4 regions of the Streptomyces sp. NPDC086549 genome follow, and region 1 is predicted to be linked to each of the others. Evidence: riboswitches for the same ligand, from Rfam matches in the RefSeq annotation. Region 1 holds a riboswitch; each other region holds the start of a gene.
The links. Region 1 has a riboswitch for cyclic di-AMP ahead of ACIPSA_RS24590 (M23 family metallopeptidase). Riboswitches for the same ligand answer to the same signal wherever they lie in the genome.
Positions count from the first base shown of each region.

Region 2: linked by a shared signal. The riboswitch ahead of ACIPSA_RS32390 (C40 family peptidase) and the one ahead of ACIPSA_RS24590 (M23 family metallopeptidase) in region 1 are both predicted to bind cyclic di-AMP.
Region 3: linked by a shared signal. The riboswitch ahead of ACIPSA_RS40095 (transglycosylase SLT domain-containing protein) and the one ahead of ACIPSA_RS24590 (M23 family metallopeptidase) in region 1 are both predicted to bind cyclic di-AMP.
Region 4: linked by a shared signal. The riboswitch ahead of ACIPSA_RS17500 (transglycosylase family protein) and the one ahead of ACIPSA_RS24590 (M23 family metallopeptidase) in region 1 are both predicted to bind cyclic di-AMP.

Region 1 covers NZ_JBIVBS010000007.1:426,638-430,859, reverse strand. The annotation lists gene ACIPSA_RS24600 (PrsW family intramembrane metalloprotease) at 1-156, shown strand, start outside; gene ACIPSA_RS24595 (aldo/keto reductase) at 182-1,126, opposite strand; gene ACIPSA_RS24590 (M23 family metallopeptidase) at 1,255-2,295, opposite strand; cyclic di-AMP (ydaO/yuaA leader) riboswitch at 2,303-2,462, opposite strand; tRNA gene ACIPSA_RS24585 (tRNA-Met) at 2,804-2,877, opposite strand; gene ACIPSA_RS24580 (dihydrofolate reductase family protein) at 2,927-4,063, opposite strand; gene ACIPSA_RS24575 (MarR family winged helix-turn-helix transcriptional regulator) at 4,177-4,222, shown strand, end outside.
Region 2 covers NZ_JBIVBS010000012.1:132,263-136,484, reverse strand. The annotation lists gene ACIPSA_RS32410 (helix-turn-helix domain-containing protein) at 1-116, opposite strand, end outside; gene ACIPSA_RS32405 (ATP-binding protein) at 330-788, shown strand; gene ACIPSA_RS32400 (LysR family transcriptional regulator) at 792-1,715, opposite strand; gene ACIPSA_RS32395 (LysE family translocator) at 1,848-2,474, shown strand; gene ACIPSA_RS32390 (C40 family peptidase) at 2,544-3,017, opposite strand; cyclic di-AMP (ydaO/yuaA leader) riboswitch at 3,021-3,243, opposite strand; gene ACIPSA_RS32385 (hypothetical protein) at 3,559-3,867, opposite strand; gene ACIPSA_RS32380 (ATP-dependent Clp protease proteolytic subunit) at 3,875-4,222, opposite strand, start outside.
Region 3 covers NZ_JBIVBS010000017.1:199,379-203,600, reverse strand. The annotation lists gene ACIPSA_RS40105 (CHRD domain-containing protein) at 1-425, opposite strand, end outside; gene ACIPSA_RS40100 (polyprenyl synthetase family protein) at 711-1,721, opposite strand; cyclic di-AMP (ydaO/yuaA leader) riboswitch at 2,352-2,535, shown strand; gene ACIPSA_RS40095 (transglycosylase SLT domain-containing protein) at 2,539-3,033, shown strand; gene ACIPSA_RS40090 (HAD family hydrolase) at 3,054-3,860, opposite strand; gene ACIPSA_RS40085 (FAD-dependent oxidoreductase) at 4,059-4,222, opposite strand, start outside.
Region 4 covers NZ_JBIVBS010000004.1:571,338-575,559, reverse strand. The annotation lists gene eno (phosphopyruvate hydratase) at 1-300, opposite strand, end outside; gene ACIPSA_RS17500 (transglycosylase family protein) at 616-1,323, opposite strand; cyclic di-AMP (ydaO/yuaA leader) riboswitch at 1,328-1,496, opposite strand; gene ACIPSA_RS17495 (transglycosylase family protein) at 1,678-2,673, opposite strand; gene ACIPSA_RS17490 (cytochrome P450) at 2,890-4,170, opposite strand.

The DNA.
Region 1 (4,222 bases):
TGGGAGCTGCGGCACGTCGCACGTCCGGCGATGGAGTACGCGGCACGGACGGCCGCGCCACGGCCGGTGTACGGGCCACCGGTGCCGTACGGGATGCCACTCCCGTACGGATACCCGACGGCGCCGTATCCCGCATACAACCCCTACCGGTCGTAGCGGGCCGGCAGGAACGGCAGGCCGGTTACGCCGACGCCTCCGTCAGCCTCCCCAGTTCCTCCTCCGACAGCCGCAGCTCGGCCACTTCCAGCAGCGCCGGAAGCTGCTCCACCGTGCGTGCCGAGGCGATCGGGGCCGTCACCGTCGGCTGGGCGGCCAGCCAGGCGAGGGCGACCGTGGCGACAGGAGCCCCGTGCGCGGCGGCGATCTCGTCCAGCGCGGTGAGCACCCGTGGGCCGCGCTCGGTGGCGAGGTGCTTCGCGGCGCCCTGGGCACGCGCGCTGTCCACCGTCGTACCGGGCCGGTACTTGCCCGTGAGGAAGCCGGCGGCCAGGGCGAAGTACGGGACGGCCGCGAGGCCGCTGCGGATGACGACGTCCTGCAGGGGGCCCTCGTAGGTGTCGCGGGAGACGAGGTTGTAGTGCGGCTGGAGCGCCACGTACCGCGCCAGGCCCTCGCGGTCGGAGAAGTCCAGGGAGGCCTGGAGGCGCTCCGGGGTGATGTTGGAGGCGGCAATGTGCCGTACCTTGCCCGCCTTCACCAGCTCGTCCAGCGCGCCGATGATCTCCTCGACCGGCACTTCGGGCTTGTCGAAGTGGGTGTAGTAGAGATCGATGTAGTCGGTGTCCAGGCGGCGGAGGGAGGCGTCGGCCGCGGCCCTGATGTTCGCGGCGGACAGGCCCTGGAAATCGGGGTGCTGGCTCACCTTGGTCGCGATCACCACGTCGGAACGGTTGCCGCGGGCCTTGGTCCACTTGCCGACGATCGTCTCGGACTCGCCGCCCGTGTGGCCCTCGACCCACGCCGAGTAGGAGTCCGCGGTGTCGACGAAATTGCCGCCGGCGGCCGCGTAGGCGTCCAGGACGGCGAAGGAGGAGGCCTCGTCGGCGGTCCACCCGAAGACGTTGCCGCCGAGGGCGAGCGGGAAGACCTCGAGGTCGGAGGAGCCGAGTTTACGAAGGGAAGTCATGTTCTGTGACAACGGCCACAGCAGAACGGAAGATTCCGGACGCACCCGCAAAGATCCCGTAAACACCTGACCGGCAGCCCTGACGTCGGGGGGGTGTCGTCAGGACTGCCGGGGATCGAAGAGGTGTCTCAGGGGTTGACGCCCCTGCTGCGGAGCCACGTCATCGGGTCGATGCCGGTGGCCTGGCCGCCGGGGTGGACCTCCAGGTGCAGGTGCGGGCCGGTGACGTTGCCGGTGGCGCCCACGCGGCCGATGACGTCGCCGGTGCCGACCTTCTGCCCGACCGAGACGCTGATCGAGGACTGGTGGCAGAACCACAGCTCGGTGCCGTCGTCGAGGGTGAGGATCGTGCGGTAGCCGTAGGAGCCTGCCCAGCCCGCCTCGGTGATCGTGCCGCTGTGAATGGCCTTGATGAGCGTGCCCGTGGGCGCGGCGAAGTCGAGGCCGGTGTGGTAGCCGGACGACCACATGGCGCCGGCCTCACCGAAGGTCGAGGTGATCGTGTACGAGGAGGTCGGCAGCGTGTACTGCTTGGCCAGCCGGGCCAGCCGCTCGGCCTCGGCCTTCTTCTTGGCCGCGGCCTCCGCCGCCGCCTTGCTGTCGGCGGCCTTGGCCGCGGCGGCCTTCTCCGCCTTGGCGGCCGCGTCGGCGACCTGCTTGTCGGCGGCGGCCACGACAGCGGCGGCGGCCTTGCTGTCGACCTGGCCCTGCTGCCTCTCGGCCTGGGCCATGATGCGGTTGCGCAGCGCCTCACCGGCGTCGGAGGCGCCCTGGGCGCTGTCGGCGGAGGTCATGCCGACGTTGCTGAGGGGGGTGGCGGAGCCCTTGGGGGCGTCCGAGGAGGCGTCGTCGCCGAGCAGGGAGCCGACGGAGGGCAGGTCGGGCATGGAGATGGACACCGGCGGCTTGCCGGTGTTGGCGCTGGCCATGCCGCCCGCGCCGACGGCGGCTATGACGCCGACGCCCAGGACCGTGGAGCTGCGGGCGAGTCCGCCGCCGCCGCGCTGCTTGGCGACGCGGTGCCGGCCGCGTACCGGGCTGATGGACTCCTCGGTGGGGTTCCATTCCTCCCAGGGGCCCTCGTCGGTGCGGTAGCTGCCGTAACCGAAGGTCTCGGTGTGCTCACTCGGCACGAACGGGGCTGTGGGGGCAGGCCGGTTGGACGCCACGCGGGCGCACTCCTTTCCTTCCGCCGCCTACCGGGTTAGCTGACGGGTTCGGAGCAGGAAGGTCTCCTACGCGCGTATACCGGCCGTTGCTCCACGGCGGCTTCCGCGTGATTCACCCCAAGGTGGTGGTTCCCCGGTTCCCTCGCGGGATTCGGCGCGTGCGCACGGAGCCGACTCTTGTGACGGCTGGGACGACCGCGCTGCGTTATCGAACGTTAATAGACCCCCGTGTCAGATTCCAAGCTGTTCTGCTTGATCGTTAATGTTTTTCGTGCGGGACTTACACGCCATGACCGGCGAAAAACGGGCGAGTTGACCGCGGTACATGAGTCACCGCGGTTTTGATGGTGACTCGGATGTTACGCGGAGGGCTGCCATCCGGTCACTCTTCGTGATATTCGGACTGGTTCACGGGCCGGTCCACGGGCTGGTTCACGGAACACACAGAAAACACAGCAAACACTCAGGGCCGGAATCCGTGTACTGGATTCCGGCCCTGAGCCTTGAGTAGCGGGGACAGGATTTGAACCTGCGACCTCTGGGTTATGAGCCCAGCGAGCTACCGAGCTGCTCCACCCCGCGTCGGTGTGCCTTAAGCATACGCCATGCTCAGGGGTGCAAGTGCACGGGTTTATTCGCGGGCCAGCAGATGGCGGTTCGGCGCCTTGGCCCGGCCCTCGTACTCGGGCAGTACGACGACGTCGACGCCCTGGCCCGCCAGCAGCCCGCTGCCGTCGGCCCCCGCCACGAACGTGTCCGGCTCCCGCCATGCGGTGACCACCCGCCGTACCCCCGCCTCCAGGATCAGCCGCGCGCAGGGAGCGGGCCGCGAGGCCCGCCGGGCGCAGGGCTCCAGGCTGCTGTACACCGTGGCGGCGGCCAGCCTCGGGTCGGCCGGGTCGATCTTGGCCAGCGCCGCCTCCTCGGCGTGCACGACCGGGTCGTCGCCCTCCCGCGAGTGGCCCCGCGCCAGCTCGGTCCCGTCCGCGGCGACCACGACCGCGCCCACGCTGAACGCCGTCTCCGAGGGCGGGCACAGCGCCGCCAGCTCGCAGGCGATGCGCATCCAGTGCCGGTCCGCCGCGGTGACCGACGCCCCGGTGCCGGGCGCTGTCGGCTCGTAGCGCATCAGCACGACGTCCTCGATGCGGCGCGTCTCCGCGAGCCGCAGCCGCCCGCCCTGGTAGCCCCCGGGGCCGAACAGCCGGGGCGCCCCCGGATCCCCCACGAAGAGCGGGGCGAGGACCAGCTGGAGTTCGTCGGCGAGGCCTTGGCGCAGCAGCTGGGTGTGGATGGTGCCGCCGCCCTCGACCATCAGGCGGCGCACCCCGCGCTCCGCGTACAGGTGCGTGAGCAGTGCTCGCCAGTCGAGGTCGGGGCCCAGCGGGACGATGTCGGCGGCGAGGCCGAGTCCCCGTGCGCGTTCGGCGCCCTTCTCCGTCGTGTAGAGGACCTTCTCGCCGCCCGTGTGCCAGAACTTCGCGTCCGGGTCCAGATCGCCGGAGCCGCTGACGGTGACCTTGAGGGGGTACTCGGGCCGGCCTGCGGCCAGGCGGGCGGCCCGCCGCTCGGGCGAGTTGACCAGGAGGCGCGGATTGTCGGCGCGGATCGTGCCGGCGCCGACCAGGATCGCGTCGACCGACGCGCGCACCTCGTCGACCCGGTCGAAGTCGGCCGGGCTGGAGAGCAGGAGCCGCTCGGGGCCGGTGTCGTCCAGGTAGCCGTCGAGGGAGACGGCGGCGGACAACAGGACGTACGGGTACGGCATCGACGCGCTCTCCTTGACGAAGGCTGACGGACGAGGACTGATGGAGGGGGACTGATGGACGAGGACTGACGTGCGGTCTTGGTTCAAGTTTGAAACAAACTTACACTGGCGGCATGACGACCCGCTGGCTCACCCCCGAGGAGCAGAGCGCCTGGCGCG
Region 2 (4,222 bases), on a different contig from region 1:
GACTGGTGCCAGCCCACCAGCCGGGCCGCCTCACCGCTCGTGAGACCCGCCTCGGTGCGCTGCATGCGCAGTTCGGCGCCCAGTTTCCGGCGGCGCACCGCGGGACCGTTCTGCATGGGCTACTCCTTACTCCTTCCGAGTCGCCCAAATACGGTCTGCCGTCGCAGAGTTCACCGCTTCGAGCGACAGATATATGCATATCTTGGTGGATCGCCACCCGTGACCGGCGCGGTAATGGCAGTCTGGCGACGAAGCACCAGTCCGGGACCGTACTCGAACCATCCGCACAGTGTCGGACTCCGGTCCCGTGGGAAAGGGACGACGTCGCCATGGCAGACCATCTGGAAGCATCCATCACTCTGCCGAGCGATCCCGCCTCGGTCTCCGCCGCCCGCTCCTACGTGATCGCCACCCTCGCGGAATGGGGCCTGCCCCCGGACACGGAAGTGGCCGACACCATCCGGCTCATCGTCTCCGAACTCACCACCAATGCCGTACAGCACACCTTCGGGCAGTCACCCACCTTCACGGTGGACATCGCGCTCGACCGCGACGAACACCTGCGCATCGGCGTCACCGACAGCCATCCGCGCTTCCCGAAGAGACTCCCCGCAGCTGTCCAGCAGGACAACGGCCGGGGCATGGTCATCATCCGCTGGCTCACCGTCGAGTGCGGTGGCAAGCTACGGGTCCGGCCCACCCGCGAGGGCGGCAAGACCGTCTCCATCGAACTGCCCTGGACAGTACCGGCCCAGCCGGTCACGGCCGCGGGACAACAGGAGCCGTAGCACTCACACCCCCTGTGTCTGGTGCGCACGCCCGAACGCGCCCCGCAGCAGGGCCCGGAAGGCGTCCGCGGCGGGCGTCGAGCCGTCGGCCCGGTACGCGACCGAGATCGTACGCCGCAACTCTCCCCCTTCCAGCGGGCGCACCCCGACCGGAGTCACCGCCGTCCGGGCCACCATCTCCGGTACGACCGCCACCCCGAGCCCGGCACTCACCAGCGCGCACACCACGGCGTACCCGGGGGTCGGCACCAGCAGCGCCGGAGCGGCCCCGGCCTCGACCAGGAGGGCCTCCACCGCACGCCGGGCCGCATGGTGCGGCGCCATGCTGACCAGCGGCTGCCCGGCGAGCCCGGCCAGCGGAAGCCGGGAGGAGGCGCTGCTCAGTTCGTGACCCGGGGAGGTCACCAGCACCAGCTCCTCGACCAGGACCGGCTCCAGGCCGACCGAGGACGGCACGGGGACGGACTCGGCCGGGTGATACGTGTGCGTCAGGGCCAGGTCCACCTCCCCGGCCGCCACCGCCGTCATGCCCGCCGGAGGGTCGTAGTCCGCGACCGACAGCTCGACGTGCGGATGCGCCCGGCGGAACGCGCTGAGCGCCGGCGGAAGCAGATGGACGCCCGCGGTGGGAAAGGTTCCCAGCCGGAGGGCGCCGCCCGACACCCCGGCCAGCCGCGCCAGCTCGTGCCGGGCCTGCTCCAGCTCGTCGAGGACCCGGCGGGCCCGTGCCGCCAGCAGCTCACCGGCGTCCGTCAGCCGTGCCCCACGGTGGTGGCGGACGAGCAGCGCCGTGCCCGCCTCCCGTTCCAGCTTGGCCAGCTGCTGGGAGAGCGCGGGAGGCGTGTAGCCGAGGCGCTCCGCGGCACGGGTGATCGATCCCGCTTCCGCGACGGCGACGAGGGCCGCGAGTCGTGTCGGGTCGTACATGGCCGGATCGCCTGCCTGGAGGTGCCTGTCTGAAGGCGCGTGCCTGAAGGCGCGAGCCCAAAGGATTGCTTAAGGACTACCCAGACTATTCGAAATACCTGCTGAAGGCCTCGGCCGGGCAGGCTGGACGCCATGGATGGACAGCTCATCGCCTTCACCGGCATCGCGGCCGGACTCGTCGCCATGCCGGGTGCGGACTTCACGGTCGTCGTACGCAACGCGTTGGTCTCCCGCCAGGCCGGCGCGGTCTGCGCGCTCGGCATCGCGGGAGGGCTCCTGGTGCACACCACGCTGGCGGTCGCCGGGGTCGCCACCGTGCTGGTGGCCGTTCCGGCGCTGTTCCGCGCGCTGCAGCTGCTGGGCGGCGCCTACGTCCTCCATCTCGGCGTCCGGACCCTGTGGACGCTGCGCGGGCCCACGGGGGAGCCCGAGGCGGCCGCGGCGGCCAAGACGCGCCCCCTCAGGCAGGGATTCGTCACCAACGTCCTCAACCCCAAGGCCTCACTGACCTTCCTGAGCCTGCTGCCGCAGTTCGTCCCGTCGGGCCACGCGGCGCTCCCCAGGACGCTGCTGCTCGCGCTGATCGTGTGCGCGCTGGCGCTGGCCTGGTTCCAGGTGGTGGCCCTGCTGGTCGACCGTCTCGGCCGGTGGCTGCGCCGGCCGCGGGCCGCCAGGGTCCTGCAGACGGGCACCGGAGTCGCGCTGACGGCCCTGGGCGCGGCCCTGCTCGTCGAACCGGTCCTGACGCTCCTGGCGTGACACCGCATCAGGCCGGGCCGGGAACCGAAGGGGTGGCGGCCCGGCAGGAGCCGTCACCCCCTCGGCGGGTCAGCTGACCCGGCCGTACCAGACGCTCCTCGTCCAGATCTTCTCCAGCTTCACCACGTCCCCGCTCTTCGGGGCGTGCCAGATCTTCCCTTTGCCGGCGTAGATGCCGACGTGGTAGACGCTGGAGCCAGAGTGGAAGAACACCAGGTCTCCGGCCTTGCGGCTCCTGGCCGAGATGTGGTGCGTCTTGTTGTACTGCTGGGCGGCCGTACGGGGCAGGGCCTTGCCCGCCTTCTTGTACGAGTACAGCGTCAGCCCGGAGCAGTCGAACCTCCGCGGCCCGGTGGCGCCCCACTTGTAGGGCGACCCCTTCTTGGAGGCCGCGACCTGGAGTGCCTTCGTCGCCATCGTCGCGGCCGAGGCGTCGGTGGCGACACCCGGGACCACGATCGAGCCGCCCACGGCGGCGATGGTGAGGGCCGAGGCCGTACCGGCCCGGGCCATGAGCGACGGGACACGATTGAGCGCAGTCATGCGCAACCCTTCGTCAGCCGCCTGTGAAGGATGACCTGTCGGATTCGGGCTGGCGAAGTTGCCCGGCCGTGTTGCCACGGCTTCACCCCAAGGGCTGCTCGGAACGAACAAACAGACGAACGAACATCCGTTCCGGCGACCCGTCTTGCTTGGGTCCTCCACTCCTGCCGATCCACTCCTGTCGACCGGTCATCCGGGCGGCGGCAGGATTCGGCGTCCGCCCGGACCGCCCCGCCGGTGTGGCGGGGGCTTGTCGTCAGACAGGGATCTTCACTCACAGGTGTCCGAAATACCCAATGGAATCGGGGATTTGTGGCGTTACTCACCACTCACCCGTTCGGGTGGACACTGCTGTGTTCGAGTCATGATCGAGGGGGTGAAGGACCTCCGGACCAGCATCGAAGCACCTCACCGTCCGTCTCGGGCAGGCGTGTTGCGCAACTCCGACGGCCTCACGAACGGACGCTCGACTACTCCGAACGGGGGTAAGCCTTTTGGGCCGTTTCAACTCCGCACGGGATCGGCACCGGACGGGCGTGCGTCAACCCGCGCCAACGGGCGGGACGGTGACCCGCGCGGTGCGGCGCTCGCCGTCCAGCACCCGCATCGCCCGCGCGAGAGTGTCCGCGTGCAGTTCCCTCTCGCCCCGCTGGTGCATCAGGGCCAGCGCGTCACGCAGGTCCGCCGCGGTACGGACCAGCGCCTGGGCGGCCCGCAGCCCGCGGTACGTGTCCCCGTGCTGTGCCGGGTTGATCCGGCCCAGCAGGTCGACCGCGTCGAGGTAACGGTCGATCAGTTCGCCCTCGGCCCGGGTCAGGGCGGGCAGGGGCGGCAGCTCCGGAGGCAGCATCGGCGGCTCACCTTCCGCCCGGCGCGGTGCGGGACGCCTTGCGGCTGGGGATGATCCCGTCCACCAGCCCGTATTCCAGCGCGCCTCGCGCGTCCAGGATCAGGTCCCGCTCCAGATCCTCGTGGACCTGCTGCGGACTGCGTCCCGTGTGCTGAACGAGCATTCCTTCGAGGAGTACGCGGACCCGGTCCAACTCCCTGGCCTGGATGTCGAGGTCGCTCGGCTGCCCCTCCACCGGCTCGGGCAGCGACGGCTGCCGGAGCAGCATGCGCGCGCCCGGCAGCGCGAACCGCTTGCCCGGCGTGCCGGCGGCGAGCAGGACCGCGGCGGACGAGCCGGCCTGCCCCAGGCAGAT
Region 3 (4,222 bases), on a different contig from region 1:
AGCAGGGCGGGGTCGTTCACCTTGACGGACCCGGTGACCGAGTGCCGCCCCTTGCGCGCCCCCTCCAGCACCTTGCCGAAGTCGATCTTGACGCCGCCGTTGGTGCCCTTGGCGCCCTGGTGGATGTGCAGGTTGGTCGGCTTGCCGGTACCGCGCCAGGTCACGGCGACGGACACCTTGTCCCCCTTGACCTTGATGAACTCCAGCGCCGCGCCGTCCTTGTCCCCCACGGCGGGGCCGCCCGCCACGGGCACCTCGTTGGCCCCGCGCAGACTGGCGACGAGGACGGTCCCGCCCTGGTCTCCGTGACGCGCGGCGGCGGAGGCCGGGATCACCGCGGCGGCGACCCCGCCGGCGGCGGCCACCGCGACAGCGGCGGTGACGAGGCTCTTGCGGCGCGCGAAGAACGTTCCGTTCATACCCATGATTCTTTTTACTCCCCGTACGTCCGCCGACGCCCCCTGCGTCGGCTTCTGGCAATGGGTACGGAAGGGATCTTAGATTAGACTCAGTCCAGAAATGAGACGTGCGTCACGCCGTCGGCCGGGAACCGACCGGCCCAACGGCCAGGCAACGCTCGATCCGGCGCACGGACACCACCCGGTCCGGCGCACGGGCACCACCCGGCCTTCCGCTCGGGAACTACCCGGGCCTTCGCACGGGCACCACCCGGCCTTCCGCTCGGGCACCACACGGCCCTCGCCCGGGAACTACCCGGCCCGGTGCACCACCGCGTCGCACAGCTCGACCAGCGCGGCCTTCGAGTCGCACTCCGGCAGCGGGGCCAGTGCCGCCCGCGCGTCCTCCGCGTAGCGCACGGTGTCGCGCCGGGCCTGCTCCAGCGCCGGATGCGCCCGCAGGCCGGCCAGCGCCTCGGCGTGGCGGGCGTCGTCGGTCAGGTCGGAGTCGAGGAGCTCGCAGAGCGCGATGTCCTCGGCCAGCCCCAGCCGCGCCGCCCGCTCCCGCAGCCGCAGCACCGGAAGCGTCGGGATGCCCTCCCGCAGATCGGTGCCCGGCGTCTTCCCGGACTCGTGCGAGTCGGACGCGATGTCGAGCACGTCGTCCGCCAGCTGGAAGGCGACGCCGAGCCGTTCGCCGTACTGGGTCAGCACGTCGACGACCGTCTCGTCGGCCCCCGACATCATCGCCCCGAACCGGCACGACACGGCCACCAGCGACCCCGTCTTGCCGCCCAGCACGTCCAGGTAGTGCTCGACCGGATCCCGGCCGTCCGACGGCCCCGCCGTCTCCAGGATCTGTCCGGTGACCAGCCGCTCGAACGCGAGGGCCTGGACCCGCACCGCCTCGGGGCCGAGGTCGGCGAGGATCTGCGAGGCGCGGGCGAACAGGAAGTCACCCGTGAGGACGGCGACCGAGTTGCCCCAACGGGTGTTCGCGCTGTCCACCCCGCGGCGTACCGCCGCCTCGTCCATCACGTCGTCGTGGTACAGCGTCGCGAGGTGCGTCAGCTCGACGACCACGGCCGAGGGCACGACACCCGGCGCGTACGGGTCACCGAACTGCGCCGCGAGCATCACGAGCAGCGGCCGGAACCGCTTCCCGCCCGCCCTCACGAGGTGCTGCGCGGCCTCCGTGATGAACGGGACCTCGCTCTTGGTGGCTTCGAGCAAGCCTTCCTCGACAGCGGCCATTCCGGCCTGGACATCGGCTTCCAGAGCCTGGTCCCGCACGCTCAGCCCGAACGGCCCGACGACGGTCACGTGGGGTCTCCTGTCTGCTGGTGTCTGCTGGCGATTACACGGTTTGTCGATAGGTCGCTGCCATCACTCAAGTCAGCGTATCCGGTCAGGTTTCGATCACCGATAGCGCCCACGGTTACAGCCCAGGCGGTATCGGATCACGACCGGTATGTTCATGATCAGGAGATATGGTTCGATATTTATAGATTCACCACGATGTGACACTTTTCGTTCCTATATACCCGGTCTCCATGTACCCGGTGCCCACACCTGATCCACGTACCCGATCCATCGGACACGGTCCTCCGTCTGGCCGAACGAGGGCCGCCCCGACCACGGCCCACCACCCGATCCGGCGGTCGACCTCCCGGAACCGACCGGATCCGCCGTGACCTGCATGTCCGTTTCGCCGCGATTGTTATTCCGTGAGTTGGGTCACGTGGCCCCGATGGCGCACCGCACCCCCGACACCCGTTCCACCCTTTGCCCGTAAGTCAGTTGAGGCTTGGCACCCGCAAAGGATCAAGTACCTCATACGTATCAGACCAAGGTCAAATGGTGCGTTCTGTGAATCAGGTACTTGTTCCCGACATGTGCTCTCGCATAGCTTCCGAGCCTGTCAGGCGGACGCCTAATCCTGCCGCCGCCCGACGTAACCCATCGACGAACTCATTCGCGTAGGCAGGAGCGGGGGAACCAGGTAAGTCGCCGGGCCGGACGACACACGTCGCACGGAACGGCTAGGGGTGAAGTCGTGCCGCCTCACGGAGGCACGGCCGGGCACCTCCCCGCCCGAACCCGACAGCTCACCTCGCAGGCGACGGAGAGGAACTTCGCCATGCCTGCTGCCGCTCAGCACATCAGCACCCGCACGTCCCGCCTCATCCGCAAGCTCGCCTTCGCCGGCACCGGTGTCACGGTGCTCGCCGTCCCGCTGGTCTGCGCGACCACCGCCTCGGCCGCCCCGACGGCCACCACGGCCACCACGCCCGCCACGACCTTGGCCGGGTACCCGAACAACCTCGACGGCTGGATCCGCGAGTCCCTCGCGATCATGGCGGAGAAGCACATTCCGGGCACCTACAACGGCATCTACCGCAACATCATGCGTGAGTCCTCGGGCAACCCGCGGGCCATCAACCTGTGGGACTCCAACGCGGTCAAGGGCATCCCGTCCAAGGGCCTGCTCCAGGTCATCGACCCGACGTTCAACGCGTACCACGTGGCCGGAACGTCCTTCGACATCTACGACCCGGTCGCGAACATCACGGCCGCGTGCAACTACGCGGCCGCGCGGTACGGCTCCATGGACAACGTCAACAGCGCCTACTGACAGGCCCTGACTGACGCGGGTCAGGCGAAGAGTCTCTCGAGGACGACGGCGATGCCGTCGTCCTCGTTCGACAAGGTGACCTCGTCGGCGACCGCCCTCAGTTCGGGGTGGGCGTTGGCCATCGCCACTCCGTGGGCGGCCCACCGGAACATCGGGATGTCGTTGGGCATGTCCCCGAAGGCGAGGGCCTGTTCACGGCTCAGACCGAGGTGTTCGGCGGCCAGCGCCAGGCCCGTGGCCTTGGTGATGCCGCACGGCTGGAGCTCGACGGTCCCTGGCCCCGACATGGTGACCGTCGCCAGCGAACCCACGACTCCGCGCGCCGCGTCCGCCAACTCGTCGTCGGACAAGGACTGATGGCGGAGCAGGACCTTGCTGATGGGTTCGCACCAGAGGTCGTCGCGCCGCCGGACCCGTACGGCGGGCAGGGTCGGATGGGGCATCAGGTACCCGGGCTCGATGAGCGTGAGCCCATCCACTCCGTCCTGGTCGACGGCCGCGAACACCTGTCCCACCTCGGCCTCGATCTTGCCGAGCGCGGTCTCGGCGAGCTCCCGGTCCAAAGTGACCGACCACAGCAGACGGTCCGCGCCGGCGTCGTACAACTGCGCGCCCTGCCCGCACACCGCGAGCCCCTTGCCGCCGAGGTCCTCCAGCAGCGGCCGCACTCTCGGCGCCGGGCGCCCCGTCACCACGAGGTGCTGCGCGCCGGCCTCCACCGCCCGCGCGAGCGCCGCGCGGGACCGGTCGGAGAGGGTGTCGTCACCGCGCAGCAGCGTCCCGTCCAGGTCGGTGGCGATGAGTGTATAAGCGGGGGGAGCGGCCATGATCAGAGAATACGGACACCACGCCGCTCCGACTCACCCCCGTCCGGCCGCCTCACTCAGCCCCAAGTGGTGCCCGCGGGCTCCTTCCCTCCCCGTCTTCCCTCCCCATCGTGGTCTTCGCCATGATCAAGCCCCGCGGCTGTCGACAACGCTCGTGATCAATACACCCAGGGCCTGGGCCGGCGGCCCGGACGGATGTCAGCCGTGTGCCGCCACCAGGTGCTTCGCCAGCCGCGGGGAGGCGAACTCCGTGCCGCAGACGAAGCGCATCACCGGGCCGTAGGACGCGGCGGCCGGGAGGCCGGTGAAGTAGAGGCCGGGGACCGAGGAGACGTAGCCGGCGCCGAGCTTCGCGGCGCCGC
Region 4 (4,222 bases), on a different contig from region 1:
GTCCAGGTCGAACATCGCCTGGTCGATCAGGCGCTGCTCGGTGGCGTCGTAGCCGACCAGCTCCGGGCCGATCTGCTCGATCACGGCGAGGACGGCCTTCTCGACGCCCTTGCCCAGGTAGCGGTTCGGGTCACCGTCGCGGAGCTCGATGGCCTCGAAGGCACCGGTGGAGGCGCCGGACGGAACGGCGGCACGACCCGTGCTGCCGTCGTCGAGGCCTACCTCGACCTCGACCGTGGGGTTGCCTCGGGAGTCCAGGATTTCCCGGGCTACGACGACGTCGATGGACGGCACGAGCATCTCCTTCTTGGGATGTGACGCTGGAAGTGCGGGGCTGGTGTGCCTTGCGACTAGAGCCTAGCCGTCCCCGGGCCATCGGCCACCGACCGACCGTCCCGCGGACAGGGAGACGGTACACATTGTTTCCGGTCGGAACAAAGGGGCGGACGAAAACGGGTGGAGCACCACTGGTGCAAAGAGAAACCCCGCTCCGGTGCGTACGGGGGAAAACGCACCGGAACGGGGAGACCGTGGGGACGGGGGGCGACCCCCACGTGTCCCCCACTGTGGGGGACACGGTTGTGAGGGGGCTGTGGTTCAGCTGCCCGCCGCGTATTACTTCAGATGCAGCTGCTGACCCGGGTAGATGAGGTCCGCGTCCTGGACGATGTCCTTGTTCAGCTTGAACAGCTTCTGCCAGCCGCCCTTGACCTTGTGCTTCGCGGCGATCGTGCTCAGGGTGTCACCCTTGACGACCTTGTACTCGCCGTCGCCCTTCTTGACCTTCTTGCCGGTCGGGGTGGTGACGGTCTTGCTCGCGGCCGGGCGCTTCGCGGAGCGGGTGGCGGCCTGCTGCTCGGTCGAACGGGTGGCGGTGCTCGCGGAGGAGCCGCTGCTCGTGGAGGGGCTCGAGGAGGCGTTCGAGGAGCTGCCGCCAGTGTAAGCAGCGCCGGACAGGCCCTTGCCGCAGACCGGCCAGGCACCCTTGCCCTGCGCGGCGAGAACCTTCTCGGCGATCTCGATCTGCTGCGCCTTGGTGGCCTTGTCGGCGGTGCCGGCGTACTTCGCGCCGCCGTACGCGGCCCACGTCGAGGCGGAGAACTGCAGTCCGCCGTAGTAGCCGTTTCCGGTGTTGATGGCCCAGTTACCGCCGGACTCGCACTGGGCGACGGCGTCCCACTCGGAGGCGGTGGCCGCGGAGGCGGTACCGGAGGCCATCAGCGGGGCGGCGATGGCGGCGCCGGTGACACCGGCGAGCGCGATGGCGCGGGTGGCCTTGGCCTTGGAGGGACGACGGTGCTTGCCCTTGGCGGAAAACAGCATGAATGGATCCCCTCACCGACGCCTGCGAGGTGAGCTGTCGGGTTCGGGCCGGTTGAGTTGCCCGGCCACACCTCCGCTGGGAGGCGTGGCTCCACCCCTAGCCGCCCCGGCTCAACTGTCCGGCGCGGCACTTACCTTGGGTCCCCCGCTCCTGCCTGCGGCGCTTTACGCGTCGACTGTTCCCGGGCAGCCGCTGGCAGGATTCGGCGTTGCGACAGCCGGGGCTCGTGGTGACGAGCGTCATGACCGTAGACACGCGATCCGGGGAATTTCAAAGACGATCAGGGCTTCTGAGACTCATCCCACACTTTCACCAAATCAGACATTCGGCGCGAAGTGGGACGTCAACTCCCGCTATTTTCCACCCTTTTCGGCGCCGAGTTCCAGGGTCTGACCGGGAGTGATGTCATTCGGGTCGGCCCCGATGGCCGCCTTGTTGGCGGCGTAGAGCGCGCGCCATCCGCCGTCGAGGCCAAGGGAGTCGGCGATGGACGCGAGGGTGTCGCCGTCGCGAACCGTGTAGCCCTGCGAGGCGTGACGGCCCGACGACTCGGCACCCTGTCCGTTTGCTTCGCTTTCGTCCGCACTGACACCACGGTGGCGGCCACCGCCGATCGCGCCGGTGTCGACCAGGCTCCAAGACCCCCCGTCCTGCCACGAGTTGTCCGAGTCGTCGGATTTGACCGTTTCTGTGGGCGAGCTGCCGCTTCCCTGCGAGCCGTTCGAACCGGAAGATTCCGACTTGTCCGACTTGCTGGAATCGGCAGAGCCCTTGGACCCGTGCTTCGCGTCGGCACCCTTGCCCGCACCGGCCTTCGACGAGGAGGAGCCCTTCGACGAGGAGTCCGACCCCGAGGACGAGTGAGACGAGTCGGACGAGCCGGAGGAATCCGACGAATCGGAGGAGCCGGACGAGTCACCGGAGTCGGACGATCCGGATGACCCGACACCCGGGTCGACGTCGACCGACCCGGAGTCCGAGGTGAGCCCGGAGAGCAGTGCGCAGGTGGCCCAGGGGGTGGTGCCCTGGTCGTCCAGGATCTTCTCGGCGACGGCTATCTGCTGCGAGCGACTGGCCTCGTCGGGGCTGGAGGCGTAGTCGAGGCCGCCGTACTTGTCCCAGTCGTCCTGGGACATCTGCAGGCCGCCGTAGTACCCGTTTCCGGTGTCGGCACTCCAGGAGCCGCCGCTCTCGCACTCGGCCACCTTGTCCCATGTGGTGCCGTCGGCCGCGTTGGCGCTCGCCGCGCCGAGCAGCGGGATGGCGATGGCGGAGCCGGCCACTCCGGCCGCGACGAGGAGGGCCGGAGCCTGACGGGGGCGACGGTGACGACCGTTCCCGGAAATCATGCGGAAGCCTTTCGTGCGACAGCGGTGACCCGCGCGGTACATGAAGCCGACGTGCCGCGCTGATCAGTGAACGTATCGGCAGACGATCACTTGTCACAAGTTAATGCCGCGCAGATCACGTGAAGATCACGGTGTTGAGCGTCTGTCATCTTCCTGCCCCGGGCGGGCACCTCGGGTGATATGCGGCCGGTCCGCGGAATATCCCACTCCGGTCGATTACCGGACGGGTGTGAACTCCACGGGCAAGGTGCGCAGTCCACGCATGATGAGCCCGCCGCGCCACCGCAAATCGGCCGGATCCACCGCGAGTCGGAGGTCGGGCAGGCGGGTGAGGAGGGTGGCGAGCGCGGTCTGGCCCTCAAGGCGGGCGAGCGGAGCACCGAGGCAGTAGTGGATGCCGTGGCCGTATCCGAGGTGTTGGTTGTCACGCCGTCCCAGGTCGAGGACGTCCGGGTCGGCGAATCTCTCCGGGTCCCGGTCGGCGGCCGCGAGGACGACGAGGACGGGGTCGCCAGGTGCGATGTCCTGCCCGCCGATGGTGAGCGGCTCGGTGGCGAACCGCCAGGTGGCCAGCTCGACCGGGCCGTCGTAGCGCAGGAGTTCCTCCACGCCGGTCTCCAGGAGGTCCCGTTCGTGGCGGGCGAGGGACGCCTGGAGGCGGTGTCGCTGCTCGGGATGGGTGAGGAGGGCATAGGTGCCGTTGCCGATGAGGTTGACGGTCGTCTCGAACCCGGCGAACAGCAGGATGAAGGCCATGGCCGCGGCCTCGTTCTCGGTGAGGTGCTCACCGTGGTCGGAGGAGCGGATGAGCCCGGAGATGAGGTCCTCGCCGGGGGCGGGGCTGTCGGGCAGGGCCTCGCGCTTCTTGTGGATGAGCTCGGCGAGATAGCCCCGCATCTTCTTGACGGAGCGCGCGACCCCGCCCCGCGGTCCTCCCCCGTGCCGGATCATCATCCCCGCCCAGTCCCGGAAGTCGTCCTGGTCCTCGCGCGGAACGCCGAGCATGTCGCAGATGGCGTAGATGGGAAGGGGGAAGGCGAACTCGTGGATGAGGTCCGCGGACCCTTCACCCGCGAACCGGTCGATGAGCTGGTCGGTCAGTTCCTGCACGCGCGAGCCGAACTCGGCGACCCGGCGGGGCGTGAACGCCTTGCTGACCAGCCGGCGCAGCCGGGTGTGGTCCGGCGGGTCGATGTTGAGCAGATGCGTCATCAGCTCGGCCTTGCGCTCGCCGGGGATGCCGGTCTTGCCCTTGGCGTGCGCGGGCTCATCGTGATGCGCCGGGTTCTTCGACAGCCGCTGGTCGGCCAGGGCCTCCTTGGCATCGGCGTAACGGGTGACCAGCCAGGCCTCCACACCGCTCGGAAGTTCCGTCCGGCGCACCGGGGCGTGCTCGCGGAGCCAGGCGTAGGCCGGGTAGGGGTCGGCGGCGAACTCCCAGGTGAACAGGTCGGGGGCGGGAGGGGCGGCGTGGGGTGGGTGGGGCTGGTTGGTCACTCCTCGACGGTATCCGGCTTCTCGGCGGGTGCCGCGCGGAGGGCAGTGCGGG